DNA from 3 places in the Acidovorax sp. BL-A-41-H1 genome. Region 1 is predicted to be linked to each of the others. Evidence: predicted binding sites of a transcription regulator. Region 1 holds the regulator's gene; each other region holds the start of a gene.
What was found. Region 1 encodes LexA, which represses DNA repair genes until DNA is damaged. Its sites were predicted from a motif close to ACTGTATNNNNATACAGT; they were not measured.

Region 1 (7,137 bases):
CCGGCACCCGCAGCTATGATCGTGGATGCCCTGCGCGCGGCCTGTACGCGCGGCTTCTCTCTCCGGCGCCATCCGCCCACCACACACACTCCGCCATGGATCCCAAACTGCTTGAACTGCTGGTATGCCCCGTGACCAAGGGCCCGCTGACCTACGACCGTGAGGCGCAGGAACTCGTCTCGCGCAGCGCGCGGCTGGCCTACCCGGTGCGCGACGGCATCCCCGTACTGCTGGAGAACGAGGCCCGCACCCTGAGCGATGAGGAACTGGAGCGATGAGCGCGCTGGCCGGCCTGCCGCAGTCGGCGGCGCGCAGTTCTGGGCAGCCTGGCTTCACGGTGCTGATTCCGGCACGGATGGCATCCAGCCGTCTGCCTGACAAACCGCTGGCAGACATTGCCGGCCTGCCCATGGTGGTGCGCGTGGCGCGCAGGTCTGCCGAGAGCGCCGCCAGCCGCGTGGTCGTGGCCGCGGATGACGCCCGCATTGTGGACACCTGCATCCGCCACGGTGTGGAAGCCATACTCACCCGAACCGACCACGCCAGCGGCAGCGACCGCCTGGCCGAGGCCTGCGTGCTGCTCGGCCTGGACGGTGACGACACGGTGGTCAATGTTCAGGGCGATGAACCCCTGATTGACCCCGACCTTATCAACGCCGTGGGCGGCCTGCTCGCGGCGTCTGCCGATGCCAGCATGGGCACCGCGGCGCACCCGATTGCATCACGAGATGACTACCTGAACCCCAATGTGGTGAAGGTTGTGCTGGACGCACGCGGCTTTGCGCACTACTTCAGCCGTGCGCCTATTCCGTGGTGCCGCGACCTGCCCGACGCGGCCTGGTGGCAATCGGCCGCGCAGGCGATGCCCGCCGGTTTTGCGCCACTGAGGCACGTGGGTATCTACAGCTACCGCGCGCGCTTCCTGCGGAGCTTTCCGGGCCTGCCAGCGGCCCCCACCGAGGCGGTCGAGGCACTCGAGCAGCTGCGTGCGCTCTGGCATGGCCACCGCATTGCCGTCCATCTGGCGGACAAGGTACCCGGGCCGGGGGTCGATACGCCCGACGACCTGGCGCGGGTACGCGCTCTGCTGGCAGCCGTCTGAGCCCCTGGCATCCGCGCGGGGCATGCGACGGGTGCGAAGACAGCCCTCTAAAACCTGTGGCAGGGCTGCAGTGACCGACGATCTGGGCGCGTGCAATAGGCGGCACTCCAGGGCCAACGCACCATATCGGGGAGAGGCGTCCGTGTAAGTCGCGATGAAGGAGTCACATGCTATCCTCGAATGTAACGAGAGCATCGCATCCTGGGCGTATCGGCAACCACCGCAGTGTGGCGGCGTGGCCCCCGCCAGCGGCGCCAACCGATTTCTAACCTTCGAGGATTTCCATGAGACTGATTCTGTTGGGCGCGCCCGGCGCCGGAAAGGGCACGCAAGCCACGTTCATTTGCCAAAAGTACGGCATCCCGCAAATCTCCACCGGCGACATGCTGCGCGCTGCCGTCAAGGCCGGCACCCCCCTGGGCCTGCAGGCCAAGGCCGTGATGGACTCTGGCGCCCTCGTGAGCGACGACATCATCATCGGACTGGTGAAGGAACGCATCACCCAGGCCGACTGCGCCAACGGGTTCCTCTTCGACGGCTTTCCCCGCACCATCCCCCAGGCTGATGCCATGAAGGCAGCCGGAGTGAAGCTTGATTACGTGCTGGAAATCGACGTGCCGTTTGATGCCATCATCGAACGCATGAGCGGCCGCCGCTCGCACCCGGCCAGCGGCCGCACCTACCACGTCAAGTTCAACCCGCCCAAAGTGGCAGGCAAGGACGACGTGACCGGCGAAGACCTTATCCAGCGCGAAGACGACAAGGAAGAGACCGTGCAAAAGCGTCTGCAGGTCTACAGCGACCAGACGCGCCCGCTGGTCGACTACTACAGCAGCTGGGCCAAGACTGCCCCTGACCTTGCCCCCAAGTACCGCGCCATCAGCGGCACCGGCAGCGTGGACGAGATCACCGAACGCGCACTGAAAGCCCTGGCAAGCTGAAACCACGAGCCCGGCAAGGATTCGCAGGCCACAACGGCGCCTCTTGCAGGCGCCGTTTTTGTTGGCGCACCGCGAATAGCAAGCCTGCCTTTGAGTTGCGGTTTCTCGCCGCGATCAGGGACTCACTGCATGGGCGCCCGTGACGTCGGCGCCGGTGGCAAAGTAGCCCGGGTTGGCCGATGGACAGCGGGAACTAGCGCGTCAGGCAGGCCCTGAGCGCAGGGCGTAGGCCTTGCCGTCCACAAACAGAAATTCCGCGCGCAACACCGCGTCGCCCTTTTCCTCGCGCAGCGTGAAGCCGACCAGTGACACGGCCGCACCCGGCTTGATTTCAGCAACCTGCCAGGCCTGCATGCGCGTCAGCGGAGCCAGTTCAACCTGCCAGAGCCGGTCACGCCTGCGGGGTACCACGGCCTTTGCCAGCAGCGCCTTGCCATCCACGGGCGCTGTCTGCGCCGGTATTGCCCGCTGAGCCAGATCGCCGGGCACCGAAAGATCGGCGGGCAATTCCAGTTCGAGCTCGGCATGGGGGTTTTGCCAGCGCACCTTGCGCACCGTTCCGGCCAGATAGATCGGCCGTTCTGCGTCAAAGCTGCTCCAGCCATGGTGTGCGCGGGCCCACAGCGGAACGGTAGCAAGTGCCAGGATGCAGTGGCGACGTTGAACAAGCATGTGTTTCCCCTTTAAAGGTAGGCAATCCAGCGGCCGCTGGCGGCCATGGCAAGCCACAGGATGGTCGAGACCAGCATCAGTGCACGAGCCATTCCATCGAGCCTGTCGAGCGATTTTCGGCCATGAAACCAGGCTGCGTTGCACCCGGCCAGCATCAACAGCACCATCTTGAGGGTGAATGCCCGGTTGGCCAGCAGCTCTGCCGCCTGCGTCGCAAACATCACGAGGCCGGACGCGGCAATGAGCCCGAAGCCCAGCACGCTCAGGGACAGGCACAACCGGGCAAGGTCTTTGACGGGGAGCATCCGCCCGAGGCCGAACACGCGCAATTCCAACAGCACCAGATTGCCGATCACCAGCGCGATGCCCGCAATGTGGACGACCTCCAGCGCCGGGTATGCCCAGCTGTGGGTTTTGAGTGCTGCCAAAAATGACACGGTACAACGGGGCTAGGCGCCCACCAGAAGGTCCAGCATCAGCGAGATGCGCGCCTTGACCGGGGACAGTCCGCGGGAGTCCACAAACAGGTCACCCGGCTTGGGCAGGACCTGGCCACCGCTGCAGCGCGTGGCGCGCACGACCCTCACCCCGGCAACCTGAGCGCGCAGCAGGGCGTCCTCCAGCGCATGGTGAATGGTCCCGTTGCCGGTGCACGCAACCACCAGGCCCTGCACTCCGTCACGCACCAGCGCGTCCACCAGGCTGCCACGGGCGCCTGCGTGGCTCAGGATGATTTCCACACGGGGGGCAGAAACTGCGTTGGCTATGACAATCATAGCAATACGCCCTTTTGATTCATGCGCTACCGAGATATTCGGCGCCCAGCGTACGCTGCCCTCCTCCATCCAGCCCAGGGGTCCGCCATCGCCCGACGCAAAGGCGTTGACCCGGTAGGGATGCGCCTTCTGAACCAGCCGGGCACCGTGGACTTCCCCTGCCGCCACGGCGAATACGCCGCGCACGTCGGGGGCCAGCGCCAGAGCAACTGCATCCATCAGGTTCTGGGGACCGTCGGGGGTCAGCGCGCTCGCGGGCCGCATGGCAGAGGTCAGCACCACAGGTTTTGTGCAACGGAGCACTTCCTGCAGAAACCAGGCGGTTTCTTCCAGGGTATCGGTGCCGTGGGTGATGACCACACCTTTCACGGCGGGGTGGTCCAGGTGATGCTGGCACCGTGCAGCTAGGCGCGTCCAGATGTCGAAGTCCATGTCCTTGCTATCGACCTGGGCGACCTGCTCCGCCTCGACGGCAACGCCTTCTGACTGACTCAGTGCCGGAATCGATGCCAAGAGGTCACGCACACCGACCTGCGCAGCTTTGTAGCCGATGTTGTCCGCGGCATCGGCTGCGGTGCCCGCGATGGTTCCGCCCGTGCCCAGAACCACGATTTTTTGCCCACTCACTTGCACACTCCGAAAAACTGGTGAAAAATACAGGTACTGGATTAAAAACCAGTCCCTCCACGTAGCGCTACTCCACGGAGCCCTTCATGCTCGACAACCCGAAACTCACGGCCCGCCAGCAACAGATCCTGGATCTCATCCAGACTGCGATCGCACGCACAGGCGCGCCCCCTACACGGGCCGAAATCGCGGCAGAACTGGGCTTCAAGTCGGCCAATGCCGCAGAAGAGCATTTGCAGGCCCTGGCCCGCAAGGGCGTGATTGAACTTGTCAGCGGCACCTCCCGCGGCATCCGGTTGCGCAATGAGACCGTGCGGTCCATCAACGCGGCGCGAGGCAGCCAGTTCAGCCTGCCCATACCGGGTCTTTCGCAACTCGTTCTGCCCCTGGTGGGCCGCGTGGCCGCCGGCTCTCCCATTCTCGCGCAGGAACACGTCGACCAGACCTACTGCGTTGAAAACAGCCTTTTCCAGCACAAGCCGGACTACCTTCTGAAGGTGCGGGGCATGTCGATGCGCGACGCTGGCATCATGGACGGTGACCTGCTGGCCGTGCAGTCCACCAGAGAAGCCCGCAACGGCCAGATCATCGTCGCGCGCCTGGGGGATGACGTCACCGTCAAGCGGCTGCGGCGCACAGCCAGTTCCATCGAACTGTTGCCCGAAAACCCCGACTATCCCGTGATCGTGGTCCAGCCCGGCGAACCCTTTGAAATCGAAGGCCTCGCCGTCGGGTTGATCCGCAACACGATGCTCATGTAGCCCCACCACGGTTGACTGCAGGTGGCGGGCGTTTGGCGTGTCCTCGTGGCATGCCAGCCCTGCAGCTCAGCCGGTATCTCCTTGTGCAGGTTCTTCCAGAACAGCGGTTTCTACCAGCTGCAGGGGAGGTGTTGCGCGAGTGGTTTTGCAATCCTGCCTATGTCCAACCCCCGAAATTCGGAGTTTTCACATGGGAATTGTTTTACCTGCTTTCAACGCCCTCCCACGGCACCTCTCCAAGCTCGTGCTGTGGATGCAATCCGGCCGAGAGCCCACGACCGGCGGTGCACCGGTCTGGAGCGCTGAACCTGCCGCTGCCAACGACAGCGTTCACCCCGATATGGATATGGCCGCTGACCCATTGGACACTCCCGGCTTGCGGCAATTTGTGCGGCGTTCAACCTTGGCCCAAGGTCAACGGCCGCCCGTGCCGTCGGTAACCCCAGTTCACAAGCCTCCTCTGCGGGGCAACTGGCCCTTTACGGTGCGGCCGCTCTCAGGCCCCGCTCAGCCAGTATCAAGACCTGTCAGCAGCGCGCGCGGTCTTAGGGCTGCCCCGCCCGCTGCGCATCGGCGCACACCGTTGACGTCTCTGGGAGCACCTGAGAGCCCCGGCCGGCGAGTGCCCTGCGCTGTGCGCCGTTTTGCTGACCCAGGTTCGGGCCGGTTGGCCATTTCAGGTCGAATGGCAGATGTATGCGCAGAACTGGACAGGCTGGCCGCGTTTGAGGCCCTGCAGCTTCGCCGGAGCATGGCTACCTGACCCCCGTCTGCCCAGCGTAGGTGCATCGCAAGCCACCGGGCTTGCTGCTTGTGTCCTGGCCTGCGCTGAAGACCGAAACAGGCTTTCGTCCATCCCACATAACCGGGGCTTTCTCGCGGTGATTCATCAGCCGCGCTCTGGGCACGCTGTGAACCGCCCCGGGTTTCGCGGAGGCTGTTTGGTTTAAGTGCTCATGCCACTGCAGCTGATTGCTCGACGAGTTGGCGGTAGTAGTTTGCCTCAGCTTCAGCAGGCGGGATGTAGCCCAGCGGCCCCATCAGACGATGGTTGTTGAACCACGAGACCCACGTCAGCGTGGCGAGCTCGACTGCCTCGCGGGTCTTCCAAGTCCGTCGGTGGATCACCTCGGCCTTGTACAGGCCGTTGATCGTCTCGGCCAGGGCGTTGTCGTAGCTGTCGCCTTTGCTGCCCACAGACGGCTCGACCCCTGCCTCTGCCAAGCGTTCCGAGTACCGAATCGAAACGTACTGCGAGCCGCGATCCGAGTGGTGAATGAGGCTGCTGTCGCGCTCGGGTTGCCGCTCGTACAGCGCTTGCTCCAGAGCATCGAGAACGAAGTCCGTGGTCATCGATGTGCTCACGCGCCAGCCCACGATGCGCCTGGCGAAGACGTCAACGACGAATGCCACATAGAGCCAGCCCTGCCAGGTAGAGACATAGGTGAAGTCCGAGACCCACAGCTGGTTCGGCCGCTGTGCATGGAACTGCCGATTCACCTTGTCCAGCGGGCACAGTGCCTTACGGTCACTGATGGTCGTGCGAATCACCTTACCGCGTCTGACACCCTGCAGCCCCATTCGCTTCATCAGGCGCTCGACCGTGCACCGAGCAACGACCTCGCCCTCGCGGTTCAGCTGCATCCACACCTTGTCGGCGCCGTAGACCTGCAAGTTGGCGTTCCACACCCGCTCGATGGTCGGCATCAACACCGCATCGCGCCGGGCCCTGTGGCTGAGCAGGCCGGTGTCGCGCAACCGGGCTGCATGCCTGCGATAGGCCGACGGGGCGATCTGCAGCAGCCTGCACATCGGCTCGACCCCGTGGACTTCGCGGTGTTCGTCCACGAACCGGTACATCACTTCAACCGGCGGTCGAGCTCCGCCTGGGCGAAAAACGCGCTGGCCAGCTTCAATATCTCGTTGGCCCGGCGCAATTCTTTGACCTCGCGTTCCAGCTCCTTGACCCGTTGGGCTTCGGCCGTGGTGACACCTTCTCGCGTACCTGCATCAACTTCGGCGCGTTTGACCCATTCGTTCAGTGTCTGTGGCACGCAGCCAATCTTGGCGGCGATGGACTCGATGGCGGCCCACAGTGAAGGGTACTCCCCGCGCTGCTCCTGCACCATCCTCACTGCGCGCTCACGCACCTCAGGCGAGAACTTGTTCGTCTTCTTCATGGCTCAATCCTCTCAGAGTGTTGAGCCTCCTCGAAACCCGGGGCGGTTCACTGCACGCGGGTCTGCCCTCTCTACCTG
Region 2 (7,137 bases), 870 kb from region 1:
GTTCGCTGCCGTCGCTGCCCACCGTGGTGGTGCAGCTGCAGTCACTCATGCAGCAGACCGATACCCCGCTGGACAGCTTTGCCAACACCCTGCAGCTGGACCAGGCGCTGTCGGTCAAGGTGTTGCAACTGGCCAATTCGCCCTTTTACGGGCTGTGCAACCGCATCGGTTCGGTACGCGATGCCATCAACGTGCTGGGCCTGCGGCAGCTGGGCACGCTGGTGCTGGCGGCCGCGCTCACGGTGCAGTTTGAAAAGCTGCATGGCAAGGCGCTGCACATCGAGGCCTTCTGGCGCCACTCGATCTGCTGCGCGGTGGCAGCACGCCAGATTGCCCGGCTGCACGGCATGAACGAGCCCGCCGCCTTCACCGCAGGCCTGCTGCACGACGTGGGCCGGCTGCTGGTGGACAGCCGCCACCCTGAAGACGCCGCCGCCATCCTGGCCTGGGCCGAGTCGCAGGACATCGCGTACTGCGAGGCCGAACTGGCCCTTACCGGCATCGCCCATGCCGAGCTGGGGCAGTGGGTATGCCAGCACTGGCACTTTGCGCCCGAGATCACCGATGCCATCGCAGGGCACCACCAGCCGGGCGCCGCCACACAGGTGTCGCTGGCCGATGTGGTGCACGTGGCCGACGCCCTGGCCCACGCGCTTGACCTGGCCGGACTGGACAGCGAAGCTGTACCTGCCGTCGACCGCGGCGCCTGGCAGCGGCTGGCGCTGACCGAACAGCGCACCGCCGTGCTGCTGCGCGGCATCGAAGAAGAGTTTCAGCAATTGCAGGCGGTGCTTCGCCCCGGAAAGGAAACGACATGACCTCGCTCGCCCAGGTTGGCACGGCGGCCCCCGCCGAGTTGCCCGAAGCAAATGGCCCTGTATGCACCCTCGTGCAACCCTCCGAACTCACGCTCGCCGAAATGTCGGACGTACAGATCCGCGCGATCGTCGGCGAGCTGCTGCAGGCCAACAAGGAACTCAAGGTCCTGAACTCCAAGCTGTCGGACGCCAAGAACAAGCTCATCCAGTCGGAAAAGCTGGCCTCCATCGGGCAACTCGCGGCAGGTGTGGCCCACGAGATCAACAACCCCATCGGGTTCATCTTCTCGAATTTCGGGACGCTGGAGCAGTACCTGCAGGACCTGTTCCAGATGCTTGCCGCCTACGAAGAGGCGGAGGCCAGCATGACGGATGTTGACGCTGTCGCCCGCATCCGCGAACTGCGCGAGGAACTGGACATCGAGTACCTCAAGGAGGACATTCCGACCCTCATGCGAGAGTCGCGCGACGGCATCCAGCGCGTGCGCAAGATCGTGCAGGACCTCAAGGATTTCTCGCGCGTCGATGCACGCCAGGAGTGGGAGAGCGTGAACCTGCACCACGGCATCGACTCGACGCTGAACATCGTCAACAACGAGATCAAGTACAAGGCCGACGTCGTCAAGCAGTACGGCGACCTGCCCGAGGTGCAGTGCCTGCCGTCCGAACTGAACCAGGTGTTCATGAACCTGCTGGTCAACGCTGCCCACGCCATCACCAAGGAACGCGGCACCATCACCATCCGCACCGGCACCGAGGGTGCCGAGGCCTGGGTGGAAATTGCCGACGACGGCGCCGGCATTGCCGAAGAGAACCTGCAGCGCATCTTCGACCCGTTCTTCACCACCAAGCCCGTCGGCCAGGGCACGGGGCTGGGGCTGTCGCTTTCGTATGGCATTGTGCAAAAACACAGCGGCCGCATGGAAGTCACCAGCGAAGTTGGCAAGGGAACCACCTTCCGTGTCACCATTCCGGTACAGCGGACCGACACTGCACCGACGCCTGCCTGAGCGGCGTGCCGCAGTACCCCCCGAGCCAACGGAGCCTCGCGCAAGATGACCGATACGGACACACCTACCGCCCCACCCAGCCCGCCTGAACCGCAAGGCGCACTCTCCACACCCGCTCCGCCCAACCAGCAGGTGAAGGCGGCCCAGCCGCCTGCCCCTGCGACCAGCGCCCCCGAAGCGCCCTGGACCGTGCTCTGCGTCGATGACGAGCCGGGCATTCTGTCGGCACTCAAGCGCGTGCTGCGCGCCGAGGACTGCAAGGTGCTGCAGGCCAATGGCGGCGCAGAAGCACTGCAACTGCTGGAGCAGCACCCGGTGGATGTGGTCGTGAGCGACATGCGCATGCCGGGCATGGACGGCGCTGCCCTGCTGGCCGAGGTGCGCAAGCGCTGGCCCGAGACCGCCCGCATCCTGCTGACCGGATACGCGGACATGAACGCGACCATTGCGGCCATCAACAACGGGCAGATCTACCGCTACATCCACAAGCCGTGGGATGAGACCGAGCTGCGCCTGACCGTACGCCAGGCGGCGGAGCACCAGCTGCTGCAGCGCGACCGCGCACGGCTGCAGGCGCTCACTGCGGCGCAGAACGAGGAACTGCGCGTGCTCAACACGGGCCTCGAGGAGCGGGTCCAGGCGCGCACCGCAGATCTGGAAAAGGCCAATGACCAGCTGCGTCGCAACTACCTCACCAGCATCAGGATCTTCTCCAACCTGCTGGAGCTGCGCAGCGGCGTGCTGGCGGGACACGGCAAGCGTGCTGCGGGCCTCGCCCGCAAGGTGGCCAATGCCATGGACCTGACCAGTGAGGAGACCCAGGATGTTTTCGTCGGGGGGCTGCTGCACGACATCGGCTTCATGGCCCTGCCGGATTTCATCCTGGCCAAGCCGGTGGGCAAGCTCACAGCCGCAGAAATGGTGCAATACCAACGCCATCCGGTGCTGGGCGCGCAGTCGTTCATGGCGCTTGACGAACACCAGGCGGTGGCCGCGCTGATCCGGGCGCACCACGAGCGCTTTGACGGCACCGGTTTTCCCGACAAGCTGCAGGGCACGCAGATCCCGATGGGTGCGCGCATCCTGGCGATTGCCAGCACCTACGATGACCTCACGCATGGCCACCTCACCGGCATGCCGCTGACCGAAGCCGAGGCCCGCACCATCCTTCAGCGCGGCCGCGGCACGCAGTTCGATCCCGAGGTGCTGGATGTTTTCCTGCACGTTACACAGGAGGTCAAACCCAAGCCTGTGCGCATCGACAGCTTCACGCCTGAAAACCTGCAGCCCGGCATGGCACTGGCCAAGGACCTGCTCTCCAAGGAAGGCGTACTGCTGCTGTCGGCCGGGCACTCGCTGTCGGCCGAGATGATCAGCCGCATCCGCAAGTACGAGAAGTCCGAAGGGCTATCGCTGCTGCTGGACATCCGCATGCCGAACTGAGTGTGCTGCATTGGCGCTCGGGCAACGCCCGGCGCCAGGGATCGGCAGCACTGCAGACAGGAGGAGGAAGGCTGCACCCGCGAGGGGCTGCCTGAAAGGCGCCTTAATGCTGGTTTAAGGCCCCGCGCAGACGATGCGCTCCATGCCATCCATTCTTCCGCGGCTTCGGTCTGTCCGTCCTGCCCCCGGCAGCCTGCACCTTGACGGCGCTGCACCACCTACTTTCCCCTACTCCGCCCGGCTTGCTGTCTTCACCAGCCTGTGGATTGCCACCGTGTGCAATGTGCCGCTGTGGGCCGCTGTGCTGGACCTGGGGGGCCATGGGGCAGCGCTGCACCGGCTGGGCTTCCTGCTGGCCTTTGGCGCCGTGGTGGCCGCGGCCAACGTGGCGCTGCTCAGCCTGCTGGGATGGCGGGGCGTGGCCAAGCCGGCCGCCGCTGCGCTGGTGCTGATGGCGGCCTTCGGCGCGTACTTCATGCTGGCCTATGGCGTGGTGATTGACGCCACCATGCTCACCAACGTCCTCCAGACCGATGTGCACGAGGCAGGAGACCTGCTCAACTGGCGGCTGTTCACTACCGTAGCCGTGCTCGCAGGCCCGCCGCTGTGGTGGCTATGGCGGCACCCGCTGCCACAGCGCGCCCTGCTGCGGCAGGCACTGCACAACGCGGGCCTGTTTGCCGCGGCGCTGGTGGTGGCGGTGCTCAGCCTGCTGCTGGTGTTCCAGGAATTCGCGTCCACGATGCGCAATCACACACAGCTGCGTTACCTGATCAACCCGCTCAACAGCGTCTATGCACTGGGCAACATTGCCACCCGGCCGCTGCGCATGGACACGCGCCAGATCCTGCCCGTCGGCCGCGATGCACAGCTGGGCGCGAGCTACGCACAGCAGGCGCGCCCGCCACTGCTGGTGCTGGTGCTGGGCGAAACCGGCCGCGCCGGCAACTTTGCCCTGAACGGCTACGGCCGCCCCACCACCCCGCTGCTGTCGGCGCGCAGCGACCTCATCAGCGCGCGCAATGCCTGGGCGTGCGGCACCAGCACGGCGGCGTCGGTGCCCTGCATGTTCTCGCACCTGGGGCGCACCGGTTTCGAGGCCCGCAAGAACAACTTTGAAGGGCTCATGGACGTGCTGCAGCATGCCGGCCTCGCCGTGCTGTGGGTGGACAACCAGTCGGGCGGCAAGGGCGCCTGCGACCGCATTCCCAACGCCAACACGTCCGGCGAAAAAGACCCGGCCCACTGCCCCGGCGGCTCGGATTGCCTGGACACCATCATGCTCAAGGGCCTGGACGAGCGCCTGGCAGCGCTGCCCGCCGAGCAACGACAGCGCGGAACCGTGGTGGTGCTGCACCAGATGGGCAGCCACGGTCCCGCGTATGCCAAGCGGTCGGCCGCCGAGCGCAAGGTCTTCCTGCCTGAATGCCAGTCCACTGCGCTGCAGGAGTGCGGCCGCGAACAGGTGGTCAACGCCTACGACAACAGCATCGTAGAAACCGACTTTTTCCTCGATTCAGTGCTCAAATGGCTTGCAGCGCATGAAAAAAATGCCCAGACAGCTATGGTTTATGTAGCAGACCATGGCGAATCGCTGGGCGAAAAAAACATCTACCTGCACGGCCTTCCCTACTCGATTGCACCCGATGTGCAAAAGCATGTGCCGTGGCTGACGTGGCTCTCGCCCGCCATGCAGGCCCGCGCGCGTACCAGCGCGGGCTGCCTGCAGCGGCAACTGGCCACGCAGCGCATCACGCACGACCATTACTTCCATTCGGTGCTGGGGCTGATGGATGTACAGACCGGCATCTACGACCCGGCGCTGGACATCTTCAGGGACTGCACGCGGGCTGCTGGAGCCGCCAGCAGCGTGGCGCCCACAGCGCAGCCCGCGCGCAGCTGAGGACTTTGTCTCTCGCTCAAAACAGGCTGGTCTGCCCCCGCAGGTGACCCGGCCGGAACTGGCCCAGGTCCAGCCCCTGCCGCTCGCGGTTGAGCCCCAGCGTGCGGCAGGCCTTGGCAAAGCGCTGGCGCAGCAGGTCGGCCCATAGCCCGCTTCCCTTCATTCGCTGAGCGAAATCGCTGGTGTAGGCCTTGCCGGCAGTACGCTGGGCTTCGCTCAGGCCGTGCAAGTCCTGCACACGGGCCATCACGCGGGCTGCGCGCTGCGGGTAGTGCACCTGCAGCCATTCGCGGAACAACGCGTCCAGCTCCCACGGCAGGCGCAGCACGGTGTAGAACGCGCTGGTGGCACCGGCCTCGCGTGCAGCCTGCAGCACCTGCTCCATGTCTTCGTTGATGAACGGAATCTGAGGCGCCACGCTCACGCCCACCGGTATGCCCGCCTCCGCCAGCGTGCGGATGGTGCGCAGCCGCCGGTGCGGCGCAGCGGCGCGCGGCTCCATGCGCCGGGCCAGGGCCGGGTCCAGCGTGGTGATGGTGATGTACACCGCAGCCAGCCGCCGGGCCGCGAGCGGGGCCAGCAGGTCGAGGTCGCGCTCGACCCCGCTGGATTTGGTGATGAGCGAGAACGCATGGCCCGCTTGGCCCAGGACTTCGATCACGCTGCGCGTGAGCTTCAGTTCACGCTCCACCGGCTGGTAGCAGTCGGTGGCGGAGCCGATGTTGAGCATGCGCGGCACGTAGCGCGGCTGGCACAGTTCTGTGCGGAGCACGTCCGCAATGTTGTGCTTGGCGATGAACCGCGTTTCGAAGTCGAGCCCCGGCGAAAAGTTGAGGTAGCTGTGCGTGGGCCGCGCATAGCAATAAATGCAGCCGTGCTCGCAGCCGCGGTAGGGGTTGACCGACTGGTCAAACGAAATGTCGGGCGAGTCGTTGGCGCACAGGGCGCTGCGGGCGGTCTCGAAATGCACCTGCGTGCCGGGGCCTGCCGTGCCGGGGCCATCCCCTTGCCATTCTTCTGCGCCCAGCCCATCCCAGCCGTCGTCCACCACCGCGCGCACTTCGCGCGCAAACCGGTGGGCCATGCTGCTGCCAGTACCCCGCCCATGGAGCAGTACAGGCGCAGGCCGCACGGATTCAGCCGGGTCCGGCGAGTCGGCGGAGCGGTCGATGGTGATGCGGTCCATGGGAGGGCTCAGACATGGCAGGCGGCACTTGTACTGTTCATTTATACAGTATTTTATTGCTATCGTCGCCCACAGCGCAGTCGGCACCGCCTGCACGGCGCGCTGGGGATGTGCTGGCCGCTGGTGAAGACCGCGCGCAGCAGTGCGAGATTCGCGATGGTCTACAGTCGCGCGCTTTGCAACCACTACAAGGTAGTCTCGCCATGGCGCGCAAGCCCTCCATCCTCCTGTCGTCGCTCGATGTCGATCGCATCGAATCCCTGCTGGCCGTGATTCCGGCCAATGCTTTTCCGGGCAAGGCCGAGCTGCAGGCAGAGCTCGACCGGGCGGACGTGGTGCCGCCCGAGGAAATTCCGCCCAACGTGGTCACCATGAATTCCACCGTGCAGTTCTCCATCCTGGAGACCGGCAAGGAGTTCTGCCTGACGCTGGTCTACCCGCGTGATGCCGATGGCAGCGCCGACAAGCTGTCGGTGTTTGCGCCCGTGGGCAGCGCGCTGCTGGGGCTATCGGTGGGGGATGAACTGGCCTGGCCCGGACCGGGTGGCAAGACGATGACGGTGCGTGTAAAGGCCATCCTGTTCCAGCCGGAAAGCGCTGGCGAACTGCACCGCTGAGACGCAGCGCCATCGGCGGGCGGCAACGATGGCCGCCTGCTCAGCGATGTCCCTGGCTGCCGGTCGTCAAACCCACTGCGCCGGCACCGCCAGCAGCAGGCCAGCGCCGACCAGCCCGCACTGCCAGCGCAGCGCGGTGCGCCAGGTGGGCACGTGTCGC
Region 3 (7,137 bases), on a different contig from region 1:
GACACCGCCGCGGGTTTGAAGCCCAGGTCCGCCGCCTTGCCCTTGCGGCCGCGCAGTGCGCGGGCGTTGTTCAGCGAGCGGATCTCAAGCGTCTCATCGCGCTCCTTGCCGCCACGGCCGATGCCCTCGATGCGGATGCTGCGCGTGTAGGCCGCAGCACCCGCCAGCGTGTCCTTGGGCTCCAGGTCGATCAGCATCAGGCCGCGCCCGCCGTTGGCCAGCGTCTTGAGCTCGCTGATCTCGAACGTCAGGATACGACCGCCGGTGGAGGCACAGGCCACATGCGTGGCCGGTGCCAGCGGCTGGCTGCCGGTGGTGCCGGCGGCGTGCGATGGCGCACACAGCGTCTCGCCCTCGCCCAGCGTCACAAAGGCCTTGCCACCCTTCTGGCGCGAGACCATGCTTTCGACCGCTGCCACAAAGCCATAGCCCGCCGAGCTGGCCAGCAACAGCTGGGCCTGCGCGGGGCCCGCAAAATAGTGCAGCAGTTGTGTGCCCGACTCCAGCTCGATCAACGTGGTCACGGGCTGTCCGTCGCCCCGCCCGCCTGGCAGCGCTGCAACGGGCACCGAATACACGCGGCCGTTGCTGCCAAACACCAGCAGCGTATCGATGGTGCGGCACTCGAACGTGCTGTACAGGCCATCGCCCGCCTTGAAGGCAAAGCTGGCGGCCTCGTGGCCATGGCCGTTGCGTGCGCGCACCCAGCCTTTTTGCGAGACAACCACCGTGACGGGCTCGTCCACCACCTTCACTTCTGCCACGGCCTTTTTCTCGGCCTGGATGAGCGTACGGCGCGGGTCGGCGAAGGTCTTGGCGTCGGCCTCAATCTCCTTGACCATGGTGCGGCGCAGCGAGCCGGGGTTATTCAAAATATCTTCGAGCTTGCCCTGGCTTTCGCGCAGCTCTTTCAGCTCCTGCTCGATCTTGATGGCTTCGAGCCGCGCGAGTTGGCGCAGGCGGATTTCAAGAATATCTTCGGCCTGCCGGTCGCTCAGGTTGAAGCGCGCGATCAGGGCGGCCTTGGGCTCCTCGGCCGCGCGGATGATGGCGATCACCTCGTCAATGTTGAGCAGCACGGTCTGCCGCCCTTCGAGGATGTGGATGCGGTCCAGCACCTTGTCGAGCCGGTGCTGGCTGCGCCGGGTGATGGTGGTCTGGCGGAAGGCAATCCACTCTTCCAGCATCTGCCGCAGCGACTTCTGCACCGGCTTGCCGTCGAGCCCCACCATGGTGAGGTTGATGGGCGCCGACGTTTCCAGGCTGGTGTGCGCCAGCAGCGCGGTGATCAGCTCCTGCTGCGGGGTCTTGCCCGTCTTGGGTTCGAACACCAGGCGTACCGGTGCATCCTTGCTCGATTCGTCGCGCACCACGTCCAGCACGGCCAGCATGCTGGCCTTCAGTTGCGTCTGGTCCTGGCTCAGCGCCTTCTTGCCGGCCTTGACCTTGGGGTTGGTGATCTCCTCGATCTCTTCCAGCACGCGCTGGGTGCTGACGCCGGGCGGCAGCTCGGTAACCACCAGCTGCCACTGGCCGCGGGCCATGTCCTCGATTTTCCAGCGTGCGCGCACCTTGAGGCTGCCGCGGCCCGTGCGGTACGCATCGGCAATGTCGCCAGGGCTGCTGATGATCTGGCCGCCGCCGGGGTAGTCGGGCCCGGGCACGATGGCCAGCAGGTCTTCGGGGCTGAGGGACGGCGTCTTGATCAGCGCGATGCAGGCGTCGGCAATCTCGCGCAGGTTGTGGCTGGGGATCTCGGTGGCCAGGCCCACGGCAATACCGCTGGCGCCGTTGAGCAGCGCGAACGGCAGGCGCGCGGGCAGCTGGCGCGGCTCCTGTGTGCTGCCGTCGTAGTTGGGCATGAAATCGACCGTGCCTTCGTCGATTTCGTCGAGCAGCAGGCTGGTGATGCGCGACAGGCGGGCCTCGGTGTAGCGCATGGCGGCGGCACCATCGCCATCGCGGCTGCCGAAGTTGCCCTGGCCATCGATCAGCGGGTAGCGCTGCGCAAAATCCTGCGCCATGCGCACCAGCGCGTCGTAGGCAGACTGGTCGCCGTGCGGGTGAAAACGGCCGAGCACATCACCCACCACGCGGGCGCTTTTCACGGGCTTGGCCGCCGTGTTGCGCGTGGGGCCGCTGTACCCCAGGCCCATGCGGTCCATCGAATACAGAATGCGCCGCTGCACGGGCTTCAAGCCATCGCACACATCGGGCAGCGCGCGGCCCTTGACGACCGACAGCGCGTATTCTAGGTACGCACGCTGGGCGTAGCCCGCCAGGCCCAGGGAGTCGCCTCCGTCATCGCCGGCGGTCGTGAAGTCGAGAGTGGGTTGGTCGCTCATTCGTTTGTTACGGTTCTTGAATCACGTTCACGGAAAGGCACGGAGCCCTGTAGCGCCGGCACGGCTCCCGGCAGGTTGCCACGGTTGGCGGCGCCGCCCTGCAGTTCCATGCGTACGCGGCCGGTGGCGGCGCGCTGCGCCTGTACGGCAGCCGGCGGCTTGAGCTGGGCATACAGGCCCATCACGGTGCGCACATAGTTCTGCGTTTCCTTGAAGGCCGGGATCTGGTTGCCCGCCCGCTGCACAGCGCCCTCGCCCGCGTTGTAGGCGGCCAGGGCCAGGTCGGTGCGGCCGGGAAACAGGTCCAGCAGGTAGCGCAGATAGCGCGTGCCCGCCGGCACGTTCACTGCGGGGTCGGCCAGCTTTTGCTCGACCGTGCGGCGGGCGTCGGGGCTCACGCCAAAGCGGCTGGCCGTTGCGGGCATCACCTGCATCAGCCCCACGGCGCCCTTGGGAGACACTGCGCTGGCATCGAAACCCGATTCGGTCGCAATCACGGCCTGCAGCAGTTCGTAGTCCACCCCATGCTGGCTGGAGGCGGCCCGCAGGTGGTGTTTGACGCGCTTGTAGCCCGGCGCCACATCGAAAAACGCCAGCAACTGCGCCCCCGCTGAGGGCACCGACAACGCCCTGGAGCTGGGGCTGGCCGCGAGGTCGCGCGTCGAGTCGAACTCGGTGCCCTTGAAGAACAGCTGGTAGCGGCTGTCCACCTGCTCGGCCGCGAAATGCGTCACGCCGCGCTCATCCACACGCGCCCACAGGTCTGCCCAGGCCAATTGCTGCGAAAAGCATAGCAACAAGCCCAGACAAATCGTGCGACAGAGGCGGTTTTCAATCAAATTCATCAGGCAAACAGGCCGGTGAGGCCCAAGCGGTGGTTCAGATGTCCACCTCGACGTCGTCGCCGTGCAGCTCCATCAGCTCGCGGCGAGCTGCCGCCTCGCCCTTGCCCATCAGCTTGGTGATGAGGCCTTCGGTGGCAGCAAAGTCCATGTCGCCCAGCTGTACCGGCAGCAGGCGGCGGGTGTCAGGGTTGAGCGTGGTTTCCCACAATTGTTCCGCGTTCATTTCGCCCAGGCCCTTGAAGCGGCTGATCTGGCACTTCTCCTTGGGCACGCCGTCCTTGGCGCATTTGTCGAGGATGGCGGTGAGTTCGCCCTCGTCCAGCGCATACATCTTGGCGGCCGGCTTCTTGCCGCGGGCGGGCACGTCCACCCGGAACAGCGGCGGGCGAGCCACGTAGATGTGGCCCGTCTCGATGAGCTTGGGGAAGTGGCGAAAGAACAGCGTGAGCAGCAGCACCTGGATGTGCGAGCCGTCCACGTCAGCGTCACTCAGGATGCAGACCTTGCCGTAACGCAGGCCGCTCAGATCCGGCGTGTCGTTGGGGCCGTGCGGATCCACGCCGATGGCCACCGAAATGTCGTGAATTTCGTTGTTGGCAAACAGCCGGTCGCGCTCGACCTCCCAGGTGTTGAGCACCTTGCCGCGCAGCGGCAGGATGGCCTGGCTTTCCTTGTCGCGGCCCATCTTGGCGCTGCCGCCTGCCGAGTCGCCCTCGACCAGGAAGACTTCGTTGTGGGCCAGGTCGCGGCTTTCGCAGTCGGTGAGCTTGCCAGGCAGCACGGCCACGCCCGAGCCCTTGCGCTTCTCGACCTTCTGGCCGGCCTTCTGGCGCGTTTGCGCGGCCTTGATGGCCAGCTCGGCCAGCTTCTTGCCGTAGTCCACATGCTGGTTCAGCCACAGTTCGAGCGCCGGGCGCACAAAGCCGCTGACCAGGCGCACCGCGTCACGCGAGTTCAGCCGCTCCTTGATCTGGCCCTGGAACTGTGGATCCAGCACCTTGGCGGAGAGCACGTAGCTGGCGCGGGCAAACACGTCTTCGGGCAGCAGCTTGACGCCCTTGGGCAGCAGGCTGTGCAGTTCGATGAAGCTCTTGACGGCATTGAACAGGCCGTCACGCAGGCCGCTTTCGTGGGTGCCGCCGGCGCTGGTGGGGATCAGGTTGACGTAGCTCTCGCGCACGGGCTGGCCGTCTTCGGTGAAGGCCACGCACCACGAGGCGCCCTCGCCTTCGGCAAAGCTCTCGTTGTTGCGGTCGGCAAAGCCCTCGCCTTCAAACAGCGGGATGACGGGCTCACCGTTCAGCGTCTGCATCAGGTAGTCGCGCAGGCCGCCCTTGTACTGCCAGGTCTGGGTGTCGCGCGTCTTCTCGTTGATGAGCGAGACCGAAACGCCGGGCATCAGCACCGCCTTGCTGCGCAGCAGGTGGGTGAGTTCGCCCATGGGCAGCGCACTCGATTCGAAGTATTTCGCGTCGGGCCACACACGCACCGTGGTGCCCTGCTTGCGCTCGCCGGCCTCCAGCGGGCGCGCCACGAGCGGCTCGATCACATCACCGGCGGAGAACACCAGGCGCGCCGACTGCCCTTCGCGGTGGCTGGTGGCTTCGAGCCGCGTGGCCAGTGCGTTGGTCACGCTCACGCCCACGCCGTGCAGGCCGCCCGAGAAGCTGTACGCCCCCCCCTTGCCCTTGTCGAACTTGCCGCCCGCGTGCAGGCGGGTGAACACCAGCTCGATCACCGGCGCCTTCTCTTCGGGGTGCATGCCGAACGGGATGCCCCGTCCATCGTCCTCGATGCCCACCGAGCCATCGGCATGCAGCGTGACCTTGATCTTCTTGCCGTGGCCGGCCAGGGCCTCGTCGGCGGCGTTGTCCAGCACTTCCTGGATGATGTGCAGGGGGTTGTCGGTGCGGGTGTACATGCCCGGGCGCTGCTTGACGGGCTCCAGGCCCTTGAGCACGCGGATCGAACCTTCGGAATATTCGCTGGCAGAAACAGAAGACGGTTTGGCAGACATAGCGGCGGATTGTAGTGCTGCAGCGCTCCAAAGGCTGGATAAAACAACAGCCTGCAGGGCGCCTGGCCGCTGTGGGGATGCCGTCAGGCAAACCGCAGCCATATTCGCTACATTCGTGCGTATGCATACGAATCCTCCCAAACTGTCCATGTTCCAGGTGCTGGCATGCGGCGCAGCCATCGTCACGCTGTCCATGGGCATCCGCCATGGTTTCGGGCTGTGGCTCCAGCCCATCACGCAGGAAATGGGCTGGACCCGGCAGTCCTTCGCCCTTGCCATTGCCATCCAGAACCTGTCCTGGGGCCTGATCGGCATCTTTGCCGGCATGGTGGCCGACCGGTTTGGCGCCTTCCGCGTGTTGATGGGCGGAGCGGTCCTGTACGGCCTGGGGCTCGCGGGCATGGCGCTGTCGCCCACGCCGTTGCTGTTTGCCCTGACGGCCGGCGTGCTGATCGGCGCGGCGCAGGCGGGCACCACCTATGCCGTCATCTACGGCGTGCTGGGGCGGCAGATTGCCCCCGAGCGCCGGTCGTGGGCCATGGGCGTGGCCGCGGCCGCGGGTTCCTTTGGCCAGTTCCTGATGGTGCCGGTCGAAGGCTGGCTGATTGCCGGCCTGGGCTGGCAGCAGGCCCTGCTTGCGCTGTCGCTGATGGTGCTGCTGATCGTGCCGCTGGCCTTTGGCCTGCGCGAACCCGGTTTCAAGGGCACGGCGCCCCCTAAACGCGAGCAGACCATCACGCAGGCGCTGGGCGAGGCCTTCCGCTATCCCAGCTTCAACCTGCTGATGGCGGGGTACTTTGTGTGCGGGTTCCAGGTGGTGTTCATCGGCGTGCACATGCCCAGCTACCTCAAGGACAACGGTCTGTCGCCCCAGGTGGCCAGCTACGCGCTGGCCCTGATCGGGCTGTTCAACGTGGTGGGCACTTACGTGGCCGGGTCGCTGGGCCAGCGCATGCCCAAGCGGCATATCCTGGCGTTCATCTACTTCGCGCGGGCCGTGGCCATCAGCATCTTCCTGATCGTGCCGCTCTCGCCGTTGTCGGTGTACATCTTTTCGGCCGTGATGGGCACCCTGTGGCTCTCCACCGTGCCGCCCACCAACGCCACCATCGCGCAGATCTTCGGCGTGCAGCACCTTTCGATGCTGGGCGGGTTCGTGTTCTTCAGCCACCAGATCGGCAGCTTCCTGGGCGTGTGGCTGGGCGGCTATCTGTATGACGCCACGGGCAGCTACGATGTGGTGTGGTACATCGCAATCGCGCTGGGCGTGTTTGCCGGGCTGGTCAACCTCCCGGTCAAGGAAAGCCCTATCCAGCGCGGTGCGCCGCAGCCAGTCTGACACCACCACTCGCCTTAAGCACGCTTTCCATGGGCACCTGCATGATCAACACCGCCACCGACCCTGCTGCCACCTCAACCGCCCCAGCCGCACCCGTGCCGCGGGCGTTGCGCTGGGCTGCGTGGGTGTTGGCCACGCTGGTGTGCCTGCTGGTGTTTGGCATGTACACCGCGCCCGACTTCATGGTGATGCTGGCCGACCAGATGTGGGCGTGTTTCTGAGCATTGCAGCCATTTTCCAAGCCTTTTTGGCCGCAAGCCCTTTATCCAAAATACCTGACAGCTATCATTTTTGACAAAAACATGCACGGTACCGAAGCCCCGTCCGACTGGGTACGCCGCTGGACGCCGCTGATTCCTGCCGATGGCGCGGTGCTGGACGTGGCTTGCGGCGCGGGGCGCCATCTGCGCTGGCTCCATCAGAGGGGCCACCAGGTCGTGGGCGTGGACCGGTCTGAACCTGCGCTGGCCGCCTGCGCCGGGCTCGGCGAGCTGGTCTGTGCCGACATCGAGAACGGCCCCTGGCCGCTGGCGGGCCGGCAATTCGACGGGGTCGTGGTCACCAACTACCTTTGGCGACCGCTGTGGCCCA

Region 2: ACTPOI_RS16835 (PA0069 family radical SAM protein) is a predicted target of LexA. The motif match lies at 6,393-6,410, and genes of this name have one in related genera.
Region 3: ACTPOI_RS08585 (DNA topoisomerase IV subunit B) is a predicted target of LexA. The motif match lies at 5,241-5,258, and genes of this name have one in related genera.

Annotation. Positions count from the first base shown of each region.
Region 1 covers NZ_JBPVJQ010000006.1:1,664,922-1,672,058, forward strand. The annotation lists gene ACTPOI_RS20900 (Trm112 family protein) at 96-278, shown strand; gene kdsB (3-deoxy-manno-octulosonate cytidylyltransferase) at 275-1,102, shown strand; gene adk (adenylate kinase) at 1,387-2,043, shown strand; gene ACTPOI_RS20915 (DUF6152 family protein) at 2,245-2,715, opposite strand; gene ACTPOI_RS20920 (hypothetical protein) at 2,727-3,143, opposite strand; gene ACTPOI_RS20925 (asparaginase) at 3,165-4,118, opposite strand; gene lexA (transcriptional repressor LexA) at 4,205-4,879, shown strand; one part of gene ACTPOI_RS20935 (IS3 family transposase) at 5,834-6,771, opposite strand; AL1L pseudoknot at 6,665-6,781, opposite strand; one part of gene ACTPOI_RS20935 (IS3 family transposase) at 6,771-7,059, opposite strand.
Region 2 covers NZ_JBPVJQ010000006.1:796,834-803,970, reverse strand. The annotation lists gene ACTPOI_RS16855 (HDOD domain-containing protein) at 1-818, shown strand, start outside; gene ACTPOI_RS16850 (ATP-binding protein) at 815-1,828, shown strand; gene ACTPOI_RS16845 (HD domain-containing phosphohydrolase) at 1,874-3,271, shown strand; gene ACTPOI_RS16840 (phosphoethanolamine transferase) at 3,414-5,174, shown strand; gene ACTPOI_RS16835 (PA0069 family radical SAM protein) at 5,191-6,360, opposite strand; gene rnk (nucleoside diphosphate kinase regulator) at 6,564-6,977, shown strand; gene ACTPOI_RS16825 (acyltransferase family protein) at 7,044-7,137, opposite strand, start outside.
Region 3 covers NZ_JBPVJQ010000003.1:1,694,143-1,701,279, reverse strand. The annotation lists gene parC (DNA topoisomerase IV subunit A) at 1-2,345, opposite strand, end outside; gene ACTPOI_RS08590 (lytic transglycosylase domain-containing protein) at 2,342-3,190, opposite strand; gene ACTPOI_RS08585 (DNA topoisomerase IV subunit B) at 3,225-5,207, opposite strand; gene ACTPOI_RS08580 (MFS transporter) at 5,329-6,546, shown strand; gene ACTPOI_RS08575 (hypothetical protein) at 6,588-6,767, shown strand; gene ACTPOI_RS08570 (class I SAM-dependent methyltransferase) at 6,849-7,137, shown strand, end outside.